2 regions of the Gordonia sp. 852002-50395_SCH5434458 genome follow, and region 1 is predicted to be linked to the other one. Evidence: riboswitches for the same ligand, from Rfam matches in the RefSeq annotation. Region 1 holds a riboswitch; the other holds the start of a gene.

Region 1 (7,818 bases):
GGCCGCCCAGGTCCGCTCGGGTGTGCTCGGTTTCCCTACTCTCGTGGCACAGTCCATCGCGTTGATCTCGCCCACCATGACAGCGGTTCTGATTGTGCCGCTGACGTTTTCGTATGCGGGTAACGGCACCTGGCTGTCGTACCTGTTCGCGACTCTCATGCTGGGTTTCGTCGTGATGAACCTGAAGGTCTTCTCTTCCCGGTCGGCATCGGCCGGTTCGATGTACGCCTATATCGGGCGCGGTCTCGGGGCCAAGAGCGGTGTCCTCGCGGGGTGGACATTGCTCTGGGCCTACGGATTCATTGCTATCGCCGGGCTCACCGGATTCTCGATATTCGTCAATCAGTTCCTCGACGCAATCGGCGTCGACCTCAATGTGCCCGCGATCGTGTGTTTCGCGGTGAGTGCACTCCTGTGTTGGTTCGTGGCATACAAGGACATTCGTGTGTCGTCGTTGCTGATGCTCGTGCTGGAGGGGCTGTCGATGTTCCTCATCGTCGCGCTGTGCGTCACGATGGTGGTCAGACACGGGTCGATCGTCGACACTCCGCAGCTCAGACTCGAGGGAGTCAGTGGCCATGGGTTGATGCTCGCCGTGGTGACCTGCATCTTCAGTCTCGTCGGGTTCGAAAGTGCAACAGCGCTCGGCGGTGAGGCTAAGAATCCACTGGTCAACATCCCCCGCGCGGTGCGCTGGAGCCTGATCATCACCGGCACGTTCTTCATCCTCGTCAGCTACGTCGAGGTGATGGGGGCGCGTGACCACGGGTTGTCGTTGGCGGATCTGAGCGCGCCGCTCGACAGTCTCGCCGACGCATACGGTGTGGGCTACCTGAAAGCCCCCATCTGCTTGGGTGCGATTCTGAGCTTCTTCTCGCTGACCTTGTCATGCGTCAATGCGGGCGCGCGCATCCTGATGCCCATGGCGCGTCACGGGATGTTCAGCGGACATGTCGGGAAAGTCCACGTGCACAACAGAACTCCGCACATCGCCGTGACGGCCTACGCGGCGATCATCTTCGCTGTCGTCGCCGTCCTGCTGATCTTCAACGATCCCCTGACCATCTTTGGTGACGCAGGCACGTTGGCAGCCTTCGGGTTCCTGCTTGTCTACTTCATGGTGTCGGTCGCGGCGCCAGCCTACCTTCGTGCCCGTGGCGAGTTGCGGCCCAAGAACATTGCGATCTGCGTCGCCGCGGTGGTCTGTCTTCTCGTGCCGACGATCGGGAGCTTCTACCCGGTGCCACCGGCGCCGGTGCGCTACTTTCCCTACGTGTTCGCGGCCTACATCGTTGTCGGACTCGTCTGGATGGGACTGGTGAGCCTTCGGAATCGGCACGTGCTCAGTGAGATCGAAGCCGACCTCGAGCGAAGTGTCGACATTGGCCACACCGCAGACATCGAAGTCGCGGCGGATACGTCGGACGCGCCGCAGGCGAGCTCGACGTCGATGAAAGGTGGTCAGGTATGAGCACGACGTTCGGTGAGTCGAAGTCAGAACTCATGACCCGCGCATCGCGAGAGATAGCGCGAAATTTCGCCGAATCGTCACTGACGACACGACAAAAGGTGGCGATCACGTGTCGCGCCCTGTTCGACGCCGGTCATGACTCGGGACTTGCGGGGCAGATCACGGCGCGGGCCGAGGAACCGCACACGTTCTACACGCAGCAGTTGGGTCTTGGGTTCGACGAGATCACCGAGGACAACCTCCTTCTCGTCGATGAAGACCTGGAGGTGCTCTCCGGCTCCGGAATGGCTAATCCTGCCAACAGATTTCACTCATGGATCTACCGTGCGCGTCCTGACGTCGCCTGCGTCGTACACACGCATCCCTTTCACGTGGCTGCGCTGTCGATGCTCGAGGTGCCGCTGGTGGTCTCGCAGATGGACATCGCGCCGCTCTATGACGACTGTGCCTTTCTGCCCGACTGGCCCGGAGTGCCCGTCGGCAATGAGGAGGGGGAGATCATCACCGCTGCCCTCGGCGACAAGAAGGCGGTGCTGTTGGCCCATCACGGACACGTGATCGCGGGCGCCAGCGTCGAAGAAGCGTGTTCGCTGGCGATGCTGATCGAGCGTGGCGCAAAGCTGCAGCTCGCTGCGATGGCTGCGGGTTCGATCGCGCCACTTCCCGAACGTTTGGCTCGTGAAGCCCACGACTGGACGCTCACGCCTGCGCGAAGTCGAGCGAACTTTTCCTACTACGCGCGCCGAACACTCGCGGCGCACCGCGATGTCCTTTCCGAATCCTGAACCACACCAATTTCCGAGGAGCCCGATCACACATGTCTGACAGCCCAAGAATTCACGGCATCATCGCCTATCCCGTCACGCCTTTTACCGCCGACGGCGACGTCGACACCGCGACACTTGCATCGCTGGTGGAGTCGCTCGTTGCCGCGGGAGTTCACGCTATCGCGCCACTCGGCAGTACCGGTGAGGCGGCCTATCTCTCGGACGCGGAGTACGACACGGTCGTCGACACCGTGACCCGTGCAGTCGCACAACGTGTTCCGGTGATCGTCGGAGCCTCGGAACTGACCACCGCCAACGCGATTCGACGAGCAGAGTACGCACAGCAGGCGGGCGCCGACGCCGTCATGGTCCTGCCCATTTCGTACTGGAAGCTCAGCGATCGGGAAATAGTCCGGCACTATTCGAGTATCGGGGCCGCGATCGATCTGCCGATCATGGCCTACAACAATCCCGCGACGAGCGGCGTCGATATGTCCCCGGAACTGCTCGTGTCGATGTTCACCGACATCGACAATGTCACGATGGTCAAGGAATCGACCGGTGACCTCTCCCGGATGCTTCGGATCAAGGAACTCACCGGGAGTGACCTGCCCTTCTACAACGGCAGCAACCCTTTGGTTCTCGACGCCCTCGAATCGGGAGCCACCGGCTGGTGCACCGCCGCCCCACATCTGCGAGCCCAGGAGTGCCTCGATCTCTACGCAGCCGTGGCTGACGGGAATCATGAACTGGCGGCGAAGATCTACGACGATCTCGCTCCGCTCCTGCGGTTCATCGTGGCCGGGGGATTGCCGACCACGGTCAAGGCGGGACTGCGGCTCCTGGGCGTCGACGCGGGGGTGCCACGGCCTCCGCTCCTGCCCCTCGATGCGCAGGGTGCTGCGGAGCTGTCGGCCATCCTCGGCCACGGCAGGTGCAGCTGACGTCGAAACCGAGCCTCGGCGGTCAGTCGATGGTGGTGGCGTCCAGCGCGGCGTCGGAGTATGCCCGGGTCGCCCTGATCTGGGCGGCGTTCGGGTCGTCGACGTTCCTGATCCACTCGAGCGCATCCTCGACGCTCCGGCCGGTGGCGACGTGTCTGGCCAGGAGACGTTCATGTCGGATTGCGTCGGGGAGGTCGACGAACCACATGCGGTCGATGAGTCGACGAACGGGCGCCCACGCGCCGTCGAATGCGAGGTAGTTGCCTTCGACGACAACGATTTTCGTCGTTGCGGGGATCAGTGCCGACGCGGCGATCGGCTCGCCGAGGTTGTGGTCGAAGTCGGGTGCGTAGACCTCGGTGTCCGGCGTGGCGGCCCTGCGGAGTGTCGCGACGAATCCGTCGACGTCGAAGGTGTCTTGCGCCCCACGTCGTTCGGTGCGGCGGAGGAGGTGCAGCATCGGTGTCGCGAGATGGAAACCATCCATCGGGAGATATCCGATGTGTGCGTCGCCGAGGCGGTCGGCGAGCTCGAGAGTCGCCCGACGTGCGACCGTCGTCTTGCCCGCCCCCGGTGGCCCGGTGAATCCGACGACCACTCGGGAGCGGGTGTCCGCGAGGTCGATGATCTCTGCGACCAGCGCCTCGATGATCATGACTGAAACGATACGAGACAATCGACGGGGAATCGACGAGATGGAGTCATCCCGCCGATTCCCTGGTCGTCAGCGCTCTACGTCATTCCTCGACGTCAATCCCCGACGTCAGCGTTCGACGTCGGCACGCACGGTCGTCGCGGCGGCGACGAGGTTGCTCAGCGACGCGATCACCTCGCCCGGTGTGCGGGTCTTGAGTCCACAGTCGGGGTTGACCCAGAGTCGTTGCGGGCCAACCACCTTCAACGCTGCGCGCAGTGACCGTTCGATCTCCGCAGTGCCCGGTACCCGTGGCGAGTGGATGTCGTAGACGCCGGGTCCAACGCCGTTCGAGAACCCGACGGCGTTGAGGTCGTCGAGGATCTCCATCGCGGAGCGGGCGGCCTCGATCGACGTGACGTCGGCGTCGAGGTCGGCGATCGCACCGATGACCTCGCCGAACTCCGAGTAGCATAGGTGGGTGTGGATCTGCGACGAGTCGGCGACACCCGAGGTGGAGAGCCGGAACGCGCGCACCGCCCAGTCGAGGTAGCGCTGCTTGTCGGCATCACGTAGCGGAAGTAGCTCGCGCAGGGCCGGCTCATCGACCTGGATGATGGTGATCCCGGCCTCCTCGAGATCGACGGTCTCGTCGCGGATGGCCAATGCGATCTGATTGGCTGACTCCGCGAGCGGCTGGTCGTCACGGACGAACGACCACGCGAGGATCGTGACCGGACCGGTCAGCATTCCCTTCACCGGTTTGTTCGTCAGCGACTGCGCGTAGGTGATCCAGTCGACGGTCATCGGATGCGCGCGCACGACGTCGCCGTACAGGATCGGCGGCCGCACGCACCGGGTTCCGTACGACTGGACCCACCCGTTGGCCGTGGCGAAGAAGCCGTCGAGCTGTTCGGCGAAGTACTGGACCATGTCGTTGCGCTCGGGCTCCCCGTGCACGAGTACGTCGAGTCCGATTTTCTCTTGCAGCGCAACCACATCGGCGATCTCGGCACGCATCCGCCGCTGGTACTCGGCCTCGTCGATCTCACCCGAACGCAGCGCGGCACGGGCGAGACGGATCGCCGAGGTCTGCGGGTAGGAGCCGATCGTGGTGGTCGGCAGCGGAGGAAGGTCGAGCTGCGAGTTCTGTGCGGCGATGCGCTCCGCCGCGGGCATCCGTGTGATGTCGGTGTCGGTGACCGCCGCCAGGCGAGCACGCACCGCCGGGACGTGGACACGCGGATCACTTGCACGCGTGGCCAGCGCCGCGGCGGATGCCTCGAAGGCCTCCCGCTCCGACTCACGACCGTTGCGCAGTGCGCGGGCGAGCACCCCGACCTCGTCGTACTTCTGCGCGGCGAATGACAGCCATCCTCGTAGGTTGTCGTCGAGTTCGTCCTCGGCATCGAGTGTGTAGGGCACGTGCAGCGTCGAGCACGACGTCGAAACAGTAAGCGCGCGTGCCGATCCCAACAGGGTGCCGAGGGTTGCGAGCGCCTTGTCGAGATCGGTGCGCCAGATGTTGCGACCGTCGACGACACCTGCGACGAGAAGCTTGTCGGCGAGTTCTGGGACCACGACGACCGAGTCGACCGAGCCCTCGACGAGGTCGATACCGATGGCGTCGACGGGCGTGCGTGCCAGGGCAGCGAGAGACGCGCCGGGGTCACCGAAGTAGGTGTTGACGAAGAGCGCCGGGCGGTCGGTGACGGCACCGAGCCTCGAGTACACCGAATTGGCCAGTGCGGGAAGGTCTTCGGCGTAATCGGTGACCAGCACGGGCTCGTCGATCTGGACCCACGCGACTCCGGCCTTGGCGAGTTGCGCGAGCAACTGCTCATACACCCCGAGTAGGTCGTCGATCCTCGTCAGTGGCGACGGAGAATCGTCGCTGGCCTTGGCGAGTGCCAGGAAGGTGATCGGTCCGATGATGACCGGTCGGGCTTCGACGCCGTGTGCGTGTGCTTCGGCGATCTCGCCGAGAACCTTCTCGGGGCGCAATCCGAACGTGGTGTCGGCGCCGATCTCGGGGACCAGATAGTGGTAGTTGGTGTCGAACCACTTGGTCATCTCCAGCGGAGCGATGTCCGCGGTGCCACGTGCCGCGGTGAAGTATCGGTCGAGCGGATCTGCGATGTCGTCGAACCGCTGGGGGAGTGCACCGAGAAGGACTGCGGTGTCGAGTATCTGGTCGTAGTAGGAGAAGGTGTTGACCGGTATCGAGTCGAAACCGACTGCGGCCAACTGTTCGACGGTGTCGCGTCGCAGTCCGGCTGCGATCTGGTCGAGCTCGGCAGCGCTGACGCTGCCCGCCCAGTAGCCTTCGATTGCCCGCTTGAGTTCGCGGCGCGGGCCGATCCGCGGCGTGCCGGGCACGGTGGCGGTGAACGGCTTGCCAACCGAGTTCGACGCCATCTCGGCGACGGTGGTGTGTGCTGAATTGATGGACATGAGTTCGTGAACTCCTGCATTCGACGTGGACGGTTCACCGCCATGCAGGGAGAGTCGACGAGCCCCGGGTGGTGTGCAGAAGACACCACGACACGCTGATCGACCTGCGCCCGGTCCACGAGGCGGCGAGCCACCGGTCGCGGCGCGACCGGTACAGGAGGCAGGTCTTCGGACTCGTCGGCGGGCTCACATGAGGCGAGATTCCTAGTGGCCGTCGCTTCCCGGGCTTTCGCCCAGTGCGTGGTGACGGCGGTCGTTCCGACATACCGCTGCGGGACAGTTCCGGATTCTCACCGGATTCCCTCTCATCCGACCCCCGGTGACGGTGGTCGGATTCGACGCCGCGCGCGGGACGGAGGGGCTCCATCACAATTCCCGGCGGGCGAACCAGCTGCCGTTGCAGCATAGCGCAGCCGTTTCGTCGTCATCCTGACCGTTGTGACCTAGTAGACGACCATCGCCATGAATCCGCGAACCCAACGGTTCCGAACCAGATAGGTGACTGAACAAACGAACACGACGTATCTCATCACCGGTGCAGGCAGCGGCTTCGGTAAGGAGGTCGCACTGCGCCTCGCCGAGCGAGGCCACGACGTCATCGCAGGCGTCGAGATCATCGCGCAGGTCAACGTCCTGCGCGCCGAGGCGAAGGAACGCGGCGTCGACCTCCGCGTGGAGAAGCTCGACGTCACCGACGAAGGAGATCGGGACAAGGCCGCACAGTGGGACGTCGACGTCCTGCTGAACAACGCGGGCATCTCCGAGGGCGGGTCGTCGGTGGACATTCCCGCCGCGAACATCAGGAGGCAGTTCGAGGTCAACGTCTTCGGGCCGATCCTGCTGACCCAGCCGATCGCGAAGGCCATGGTGGCCAAGGGTGGCGGCAAGATCGTGTTCATGTCCTCGGTCGCGGGCCTCACCGTCGATCCGTTCACCGGCGCCTACGCCGGGTCGAAGCACGCCGTCGAGCCGTTCGCCGACGCGCTCGATCAAGAGCTCAGCGAGTACGGAATCACGGTGGCGACGATCAACCCCGGACCATTCCTGACCGGCTTCAACGACACGATGTTCGAGGCATGGAAGTCGTGGGAAGACGATCCGTCGACTCGACTCTTCGACTATGAGAAGCTCTCGTTTCCGCATGAGCAGTTCGACCCGGAAGAAGTCATCGAGGTCACCCTCGACGTGCTCACCGGTACCGACACCGACTACCGACACGTGCTGCCCGCCCACACGGTTGACGACATCAAGTCGCAGGTGTCGGCGTTGTGGGACCGCACGCTCAACGACGGCAAGCGTCCCGACCTGGTCCAGACCGCCTACGACATCTCGCCCTACACTCCGGTCAGCGGAGACGCGTGAGCCGCCCGAGCATCCGAGCGCGCGGCCTCAGCTCCCGCGATATGTCGAATACGAGTACGGGCTCAGCAGCACCGGTACGTGATAGTGCCGGTTCGGGTCGTCGACGGTGAAGCAGATGTCGATCTGCGGGTAGAAGCCGACAATTCCGTTGGCGCCGAACCAATCCGCCGTCGCGAACACGAGGTG
Region 2 (7,818 bases), 200 kb from region 1:
GACCGCGGCATGGGAGCCGATACACGAGGTGGTCAGCGCCGCGACCATCACTGGCCAGGCCGATGCCATCCTGCGTGTGATGGCCCGCGACGTACACCACCTCGAGCACGCCCTCGAGCGCATCCGGCAGGCGGGCCCGGTGGACCGGAGCGAGTCGATCATCGTGCTGAGCCAGCTGATCGACAGGGGGCATCCGTGAGTCAAGGAGGGTTCTCGAGCGGGCGCTCTTCGCCCATTCTGGGTAATCGTGTTAACCTCGCCAACGTGACCAGCAACGTACGCGCCTATTGGCGATTCTTTATCGAGGCTCCGGGTGAGCCTGCGATGAAGCGCTGAATCTGCGTCGCACGTCAACAAACCCGGAGCCCGAGCAGTGACCGAAAGGTCGCTGCTTTTCTCATGTCAGGGGCCTCCGATGACAAGCAAGCGGGTGTCCCAGTCGTAGAAGACAGGCCACCACCCGCGAAAGGCAACACAGAAGTGACCACCCTCCCGGATCTCGCCGCCACTGCCGCTCACGAGGCCGAATCGACCTCCACCTCCGACCGGCGGGTCAGATCCTTCCGGTCCATCCCGTCGCCGGACACCATCCGCGCCGAATTGCCGCTGACCTCCCGTCGAGCGCTTCGGGTCCAGGCCGATCGCGACGAGATCGCCGCCATCCTCGCCGGCCGAGACGACCGTCTACTCGTCGTCGTCGGACCCTGCTCGGTGCACGATCCGATCGCCGCGCTCGACTACGCGCGACGCCTCGCACCGCTTGCCGACGACTACGCCGACCGCTTGAAGATCGTCATGCGTGTCTACTTCGAGAAGCCGCGCACCACGGTCGGCTGGAAGGGACTCATCAACGATCCCGGCATGGATGGCACCTACGACGTCGAGCGTGGTCTGCGTACGGCACGGTCGCTGCTGCTCGACATCATCGACCTCGGCCTCCCGGTCGGATGTGAGTTCCTCGAGCCGACGAGCCCGCAGTACATCGCCGACGCCGTCGCGTGGGGTGCCATCGGTGCACGGACGACGGAGTCGCAGGTGCATCGCCAGCTCGCATCCGGACTGTCGATGCCCATCGGGTTCAAGAACGGTACTGACGGCAACGTCCAGGTCGCCATCGACGGAGTGAATGCCGCTGCCGCGCAACACGTCTTCTTCGGTATCGACGACTTCGGTCACGGTGCGCTCGTCGAGTCGGCGGGCAACGAGGACTGCCACATCATCCTGCGTGGCGGTACCACCGGACCCAACTTCGACGACGAGTCCGTGGCATCCGCGGTCGACGCACTCGACAAGGCGGGCCTGCCCGCACGGGTCATGATCGACTGCAGCCACGCCAACTCCGGCAAGGACCACATCCGGCAGGCGCAGGTCGCCGCCGAGATCGCGGCCTCGATCCGGACGCGTCGCGCTGCGGGACACACACCGCTGATCAGCGGTGTGATGCTGGAGAGCTTCCTCGAGGCCGGTGCGCAGTCGCCCGACGCCCAGCCGCTCGTGTACGGCAAGTCGGTCACCGACAAGTGCATGGACTGGGAGTCGAGCGCACGCGTCCTCGCCGACCTCGCGCGCAGCTGACAGGCAGGGTCGCGTTCTGCTGTTGTCGCCGTTCTGCCCAGAGCAGAAGGGACGGCTGCCCGCAGCAGTGGTGACCTACGCTCGGTTGCATGGCATCGAGGAACGACTCGCATACGCAGCCGGCGCCCGAGCCGCTCTGGCGTGAGGTCACCGGGCGTGTGCTGCGTCGCCGCCGCCACGAGCGCGGCGAGCGACTCGTCGAGACCGCGCGTCGCGCGGGCGTCTCGAGTCAGTACCTGTCGGAGATCGAACGCGGACGCAAGGACGCATCGTCGGAATTGCTTGCGGCCGTCGCGGGAGCTGTTGAGCTGAGCCTGCTCGACCTGGCCCGCGAGGCCGCCGCCGAACTCGCCCGCGTCGAGAGTGCTCTCGGCGCCGCACGCAGGCCGGGCGCGTCCCGCGTCCCGGTCACGCTGCGTTCGATCCCCGCCGGTTCGACCCCTGCTGCAATGCAACCGATCATGCCGCTCTCGCGTATGCGTGGCCCGGTTGCGCTGGCGGCGTGACCGACGTCAGCCGAGCGAGCGTTCAATACCGTCGACTGGGCGCTCCCTCGCGTCGAGCGTGCGCCTGACGATCACCGGGCCGCTGTGGCCCTGGTGTCGATGACCTGATCGGCGAGTCCGTACTCGACGATCTCATCTGCCCGCAGCACGCGGTCACGGTCGGTGTCGTGACGCAGCGTCTCGATGTCGCGCCCGGTGTGCCGACTCAGTGCCTGTTCTATTTCCTCACGGATGCGCAGGATCTCCTCGGCGGCGAGGATCAGATCCGGGATCGTGCCGCGGCCCTGACCCGACGGCTGGTGGAGCAGGACCCTGGCGTGGGGGAGTACCGACCTCTGGCCCGGCGAGCCCGCGGCCAGCAGTAGTGCCGTCGACGAGAGTGCTTGTCCCACACAGGTGGTGGCGATCGGCGCATGGCAGTACTGCATGGTGTCGTAGAGTGCGAAGGTTGCGGTCACCGACGCGCCCGGAGAGTTGATGTACAGCTCGATGGGGATGTCGGGGTTCTCGGAGTCGAGATGCAGGATCTGCGCGATGAGCGCATTGGCGACGCCGTCGTCGAGTTCGGTTCCGAGGTAGAGGATTCGGTCGTCGAGCAGCCGACTGTAGACATCCATGACGCGCTCGCCCTGCGGAGTACGGGTGATGACGTTGGGAATGGTGTATGTGCTCATGCGTGACTCACCTCGAAACCCGTTGCGGCAGGGGATAACGGTCGTATCTGTGCGATGTCGGTGACGATGTGGTCGACGAATCCGTAGTCGACCGACTCGGAGGCGGTGAAGACGTGATCGCGTAGCGAGTCGTCGAAGATCTTTTCGCGGGTGTGTCCGGTCTGCTCAGCGATGATCGTGAGTACGGTGTCGCGGACGTGTCGCAGGTCGTCGGCCTGCAGTTCGATGTCGGGTGCGTAGCCGCCGATGCCCGCCGATCCCTGGTGCAGCAGGACTTTGGCATGCGGCGTGATGAACCGCTTGCCCCGGGTGCCGCTGCACAGCAGGAATTGTCCTGCACTGTAGGCCATTCCGAGGTTCACGGTGATCACGTCGTTGGGAATCAAGCGCATGATGTCGGTGATCGCGAGCATCGCGGGTACCGAACCGCCCGGAGAGTTGATCCAGAGCGCGATGTCGGCGACGGGATCGTCGTCGGAGAGCATGACGAGTTGCGAGCACAATTGCGTGCCGATCTCGTCGTCGAGTGCGGAGTCGAGAGTCAGGATGCGTTGCCCGAAAAGGCTTTCCGCGGTGCGCTTGCGTAGTGGCAGTGGTCGTTGTTCATCGGTCATGCACCGATCGTCGGTGACCGACGGATATCGGTCACGTCGGTTCCGCTCAGAGCGGCACGATTCCGCACTGAGCAGAGCAGAGCAGAGCAGCCGGGTCAGAGCACGTCGATGTCGGGCCGACCGGACGGGATGGTGATCTGCGCCCGGCGGTGCAGCGAAACATCCGGCGCGGCAATCGAATCGCTCACCCGATAGTCCGCTTCCCAGCGGTCGGCCGACAGTCTGTTGAGAACGTACCCGCGCTGAGCGTTGCCGAAGCGGATGTGGGGTGAGGCTGCCTTGAGTTGTTTGTCGCTGGCGTCGCTGTCCTCGCCGTCTGCGCCAGACGCGATCGAGGTGCCCGCGAGTTCGACGCCGACGGTCGGGGACGGTCGCGAATACGTGGAGCGCAACTCGGAGACCACGTTGCGGTGGATGTCGCCGACGATCGAGACGAGGTTGTGCACGCCGCGCTCACGCGCGCCGTCGAGAATCCTTGCGCGAGAGGCTTCGTAGCCGCTCCACCCGTCCATACTGACCGCCCGCTCGCCGTTCTTTCGGCGGGCGAGGTCGGCGATGGTGGTCTGATGCGCGAGAACGTTCCAGCGGGCACGGCTGGCGGCCAATCCGTCGAGCAGCCACTTCTCCTGTGCGGCACCGGTGATGGTGCGCCGGGGGTCTGCGGTCGCGGCATTATGCGCGGTGTCGTTGTCGCCGTTGGCCTGATCGCTGCGGAAGGTCCTGGTGTCGAGGACGCTGAACTCGACGAGGTCGCCATAGCTGAACCGACGGTAGGCGCGCAGGTCGTAGAGGTCGGCTGTCGGCGTGGGGCGAGGCCGCTGCGCGACACGCACCGGTGTGTTCTCCCACCACGCTCGCATCGCCTGGGCGCGCCGGGCGAGGAATTCGGGGATGGGTTGATTGTCCTCGGGAACCCGTGCGGCCCAGTTGTTGTCGACCTCGTGGTCGTCGAAGATCGTGATGAACGGACTCGCCCGGTGCGCGGCCTGCAGATGGGGGTCGAGTTTGTAGAGCGCATATCGATCGCGATAATCGTCGAGCGTCGCGCACTCCCGGTGCGCCGACACCGGTGTTGCGGCGGTCTTTCGTCGGCCGCCGTCGACCGGGATCGGCTTTTCATAGATGTAGTCGCCGAGATGGAAGACGACGTCGGGTGCGTGCGCCGCCATATCGGCGTACGCGGGGTAGTGCCCGTCAGCCCACGATTGACACGAGGCGAATGCGAAAGTCAATGCACTCAGCCGACTTCCGTGCGACGGAGCGGTACGCGTGCGCCCGATCGCCGACAGGGAACCGCCCACACGGAATCGGTAGAAGTAGTCCGCCGCGGGCCGTAGGCCGCGTACGTCGGCGTGCACGCTGTGTCCGTTCTCCGGTGTCGCCACTTCGACGCCGCGCGCGACGACATGCCTCATGCCGTGGTCGGTGGCGATCTCCCACTCGACCGGTACCGGAAGCAGACCCATTGCTCCGCCGCGGGCGAGCGGATCGGCGGCCAGCCGTGTCCACAGGACCACGCCGTCTGGAAGCGGATCGCCTGATGCCACACCGAGCGTGAACAGGTCACTGCCACGGCGTGGCGGGGGAGCCGACGCCGCGTCGGTCGTGAACAGCGCTGGGACCGTTGCGATACCGGCAGCGACGCCCGCCCAGGTGAGAAAGCGTCGGCGGGTGGTGCCGGCGTGCAGGGTCTTGTCCCGATCGATCCGGAGGTCGGCCAGTGACGGTCGAGGTGAGATGTTCGGCATGCCGCCACCCGACCAAGAGAGGATGGACGTCGTCCTACCCGCCGTCGGCCTCGCGGTGATGGGATGGTGAAGTTCGTGAAACCGCATGCGCCATATGTCCGATTCGAGACCGTTGTTACACTGCAGCGGCGTCGGTTCTCCAGCCGAGATCGTCGGTGAGAGCCAAGAGGGAATCTGGTGAGAATCCAGAGCTGCCCCGCAGCGGTAACGGAAACGAAGGCGTTCAACAGCACTGGGCCTGCGGCTCGGGAAGCGATCGTCGATAGGTGGCACATCACGTGCCGTGTCCGAAGTCCGAAGACCTGCCGACGTGGCCGCCGGGCATAGGCGGCCCCATCGACTTCGCGGGACATGGTCGGTGTTGAACTCGCGTGGTCTTCGTCGACCCCGCGTGGCGACATCTGCTGTACCCGCTCCGGGCTGATCAGGAGGGCGGGCATGTCGACGCGCAGTGCGAACCCTCGGGATACCTGGGCGCGACCCGTCTCCGTGGCCATCGGCTGCAGTGTGGCGCTCATCGTGGCCGCGGCGTGCGGCGTCGCATACGGAACCGTGGGGATCGGCTGGTCCGTATCGCTGCGGATGGTGTGGGCAGCAATCACCGGGGGACCGGTCTCGTCGGTCGACGCCGCGTCGTACTGGATCGTCGTCGACTCGCGTGTGCCACGGGTGCTGACGGGAGCGCTGGTGGGTGCCGGTTTGGCGGTGGTCGGCGTGATCGTGCAGGCGATGGTGCGCAATCCGCTGGCGGATCCCTATGTGCTCGGGATCTCGTCGGGTGCGTCGGTCGGAGCCACCGCCGTCGTGCTGTTCGGGGTCTTCTCGGGTCTCGGCCTGTATGCGTTGCCGACCGCGGCATTCCTCGGCGCACTGGTGGCGACGTTGCTCGTCTTCGGCATTGCACAGCGTGGCGGAGGTCTCACACCACTGCGGCTCGTGTTGACGGGAACCGCTCTGGGATACGGGTTCTCGGCTCTGACCACCGTGCTCATCTTTTTGCGTCCGGTGGGTGATGCCGCACGGAGCGTCATGTTCTGGCTGCTCGGCAGTCTTGCTGCGGCAACATGGCATTCGGTCGCGCTGGTCGCGGTGGTGGTGGTCATCGGGATAGGTGTGGTCGCAGCGAGAGCACGACAACTCAATGCGCTGGCGATGGGCGACGAGGTCGCTGCGTCGCTCGGCATACGGGCGTCACGGTTTCGGCTCGAGCTCTTCGTCATCGCCGCGCTGATGACCGGGTTCATCGTCTCTGTCTGCGGCGCAATCGGATTCGTCGGTCTCATCGTGCCGCACGTGACCCGCATGGTTGTCGGTGCGGATCACCGCAAGATCATTCTCGTCGCCCCCGTGCTGGGTGCACTGTTCCTTGTGGTCGCCGATCTGATGGCTCGAATTGTCGTTCCACCGCAGGAGATCCCGCTCGGTGCGATCACGGCGGCCGTGGGTGTGCCGGTGTTCCTCGGGCTGATGCAACGTCGACGTACCCGGATCGACTCATGAGTGCTGTCGAGTACGACGCGGTCACGGTCGAGATCGATGGCACCGTCATCGTTCGCGACGCATCGTTCACGGTCGACTCCGGAGAGTTCCTCGGGGTGATCGGACCGAACGGCAGCGGCAAATCGACCCTGCTTCGATGCGTGTACCGCGCGTTGGCACCGTCGGGTGGCAGTGTCCGAGTCGACGGCCACGACGTGCGTGCGGTGAGTATGCGGGAGAACGCACGACGAGTCGCCGCGCTCACCCAATCAGCCTCGCTCGACTTCGATTTCACTGCGGCAGAGGTTGTCGCGACGGGACGGCTACCGCACCGCGAACTGGGTGTGGCGGCTCGTGCCCGCGACCGCCAGGTGTGCGCGGCGGCGATGTCCACGGCCGGCGTCGAGATGTTCGCGGATCGTGTGTTCACCACGCTCTCCGGCGGAGAGGCGCAACGCGTACTCATCGCACGCGCATTCGCGCAGGAGCCCAACGCGCTGATCCTCGATGAGCCGACCAATCACCTTGATATCCGCCACCAGTTCGACATCCTCGGTGCGGCGCGCGGACGCGGGGTCACCGTCATTGCGGCGCTGCACGACCTCAATATGGCGGCACAGTACTGCAGCACGCTCGCTGTTGTGCTCGACGGGACGATCGCGTGCATCGGGCCACCGGACAAACTCCTCACCGCGACGAACATCGCCGAGTGGTACGGCGTTGGTGCGTACGTCGTCGCCCACCCCCGCACAGGCGTTCCGCAGATCATCTTCGACGACCAAGTCCCACAAGCCATCTCCGAGGAAGAGCACTCATGACAGCGCCTACGACCTGGACAACACTCAGCAGACCGCGCGCACTCGTCGTGTCTGCGCTTGCCGCGATGACCGTGGTCTCCGGTTGCGGCGCCGACGTCGAGTCGTCGACTCCCGAATCGTCGGGAGAGCAGGTCACGGTAACCAATTGTGGTGCACCGCTTACGGTGAGCGGTGTACCCGATCGTGCGGTGACGAACGACACCGGGATCACAGAGCTCATGTTCGCCCTCGGATTGGGCGACCGGATGGCCGGCTACACCACATACGAGGGCAAAGAGCGCGATATCGAATCATCCCCGTGGCGAGCGGATTTCGAGAAGACGCGGTCACTGGGCACGGCGTTCTCCCGGGAGATCATCGCCGCCGCGCGGCCCGACTTCGTCTTTGCGGGCTGGAACTACGGG

What was found. A riboswitch is a leader RNA that binds a small molecule or an ion and turns the genes downstream of it on or off. The one in region 1 is predicted to bind cobalamin.
Region 2: it holds a riboswitch for cobalamin, as region 1 does, so the genes downstream of both, A5785_RS06920 (FecCD family ABC transporter permease) here and metE (5-methyltetrahydropteroyltriglutamate--homocysteine S-methyltransferase) in region 1, are expected to answer to the same signal.

The regions. Positions count from the first base shown of each region.
Region 1 covers NZ_LZTC01000035.1:292,059-299,876, forward strand. Annotated here, with positions in the region: gene A5785_RS07755 (APC family permease) at 1-1,471, shown strand, start outside; gene A5785_RS07760 (aldolase) at 1,468-2,256, shown strand; gene A5785_RS07765 (dihydrodipicolinate synthase family protein) at 2,289-3,182, shown strand; gene A5785_RS07770 (nucleoside/nucleotide kinase family protein) at 3,205-3,837, opposite strand; gene metE (5-methyltetrahydropteroyltriglutamate--homocysteine S-methyltransferase) at 3,946-6,270, opposite strand; cobalamin riboswitch at 6,413-6,603, opposite strand; gene A5785_RS07780 (SDR family oxidoreductase) at 6,769-7,632, shown strand; gene uraH (hydroxyisourate hydrolase) at 7,660-7,818, opposite strand, start outside.
Region 2 covers NZ_LZTC01000035.1:94,852-102,669, forward strand. Annotated here, with positions in the region: gene A5785_RS06890 (Lrp/AsnC family transcriptional regulator) at 1-199, shown strand, start outside; gene A5785_RS06895 (3-deoxy-7-phosphoheptulonate synthase) at 481-1,575, shown strand; gene A5785_RS06900 (helix-turn-helix domain-containing protein) at 1,665-2,081, shown strand; gene A5785_RS06905 (ClpP family protease) at 2,153-2,755, opposite strand; gene A5785_RS06910 (ClpP family protease) at 2,752-3,369, opposite strand; gene A5785_RS06915 (alkaline phosphatase D family protein) at 3,465-5,117, opposite strand; cobalamin riboswitch at 5,233-5,441, shown strand; gene A5785_RS06920 (FecCD family ABC transporter permease) at 5,556-6,617, shown strand; gene A5785_RS06925 (ABC transporter ATP-binding protein) at 6,614-7,414, shown strand; gene A5785_RS06930 (ABC transporter substrate-binding protein) at 7,411-7,818, shown strand, end outside.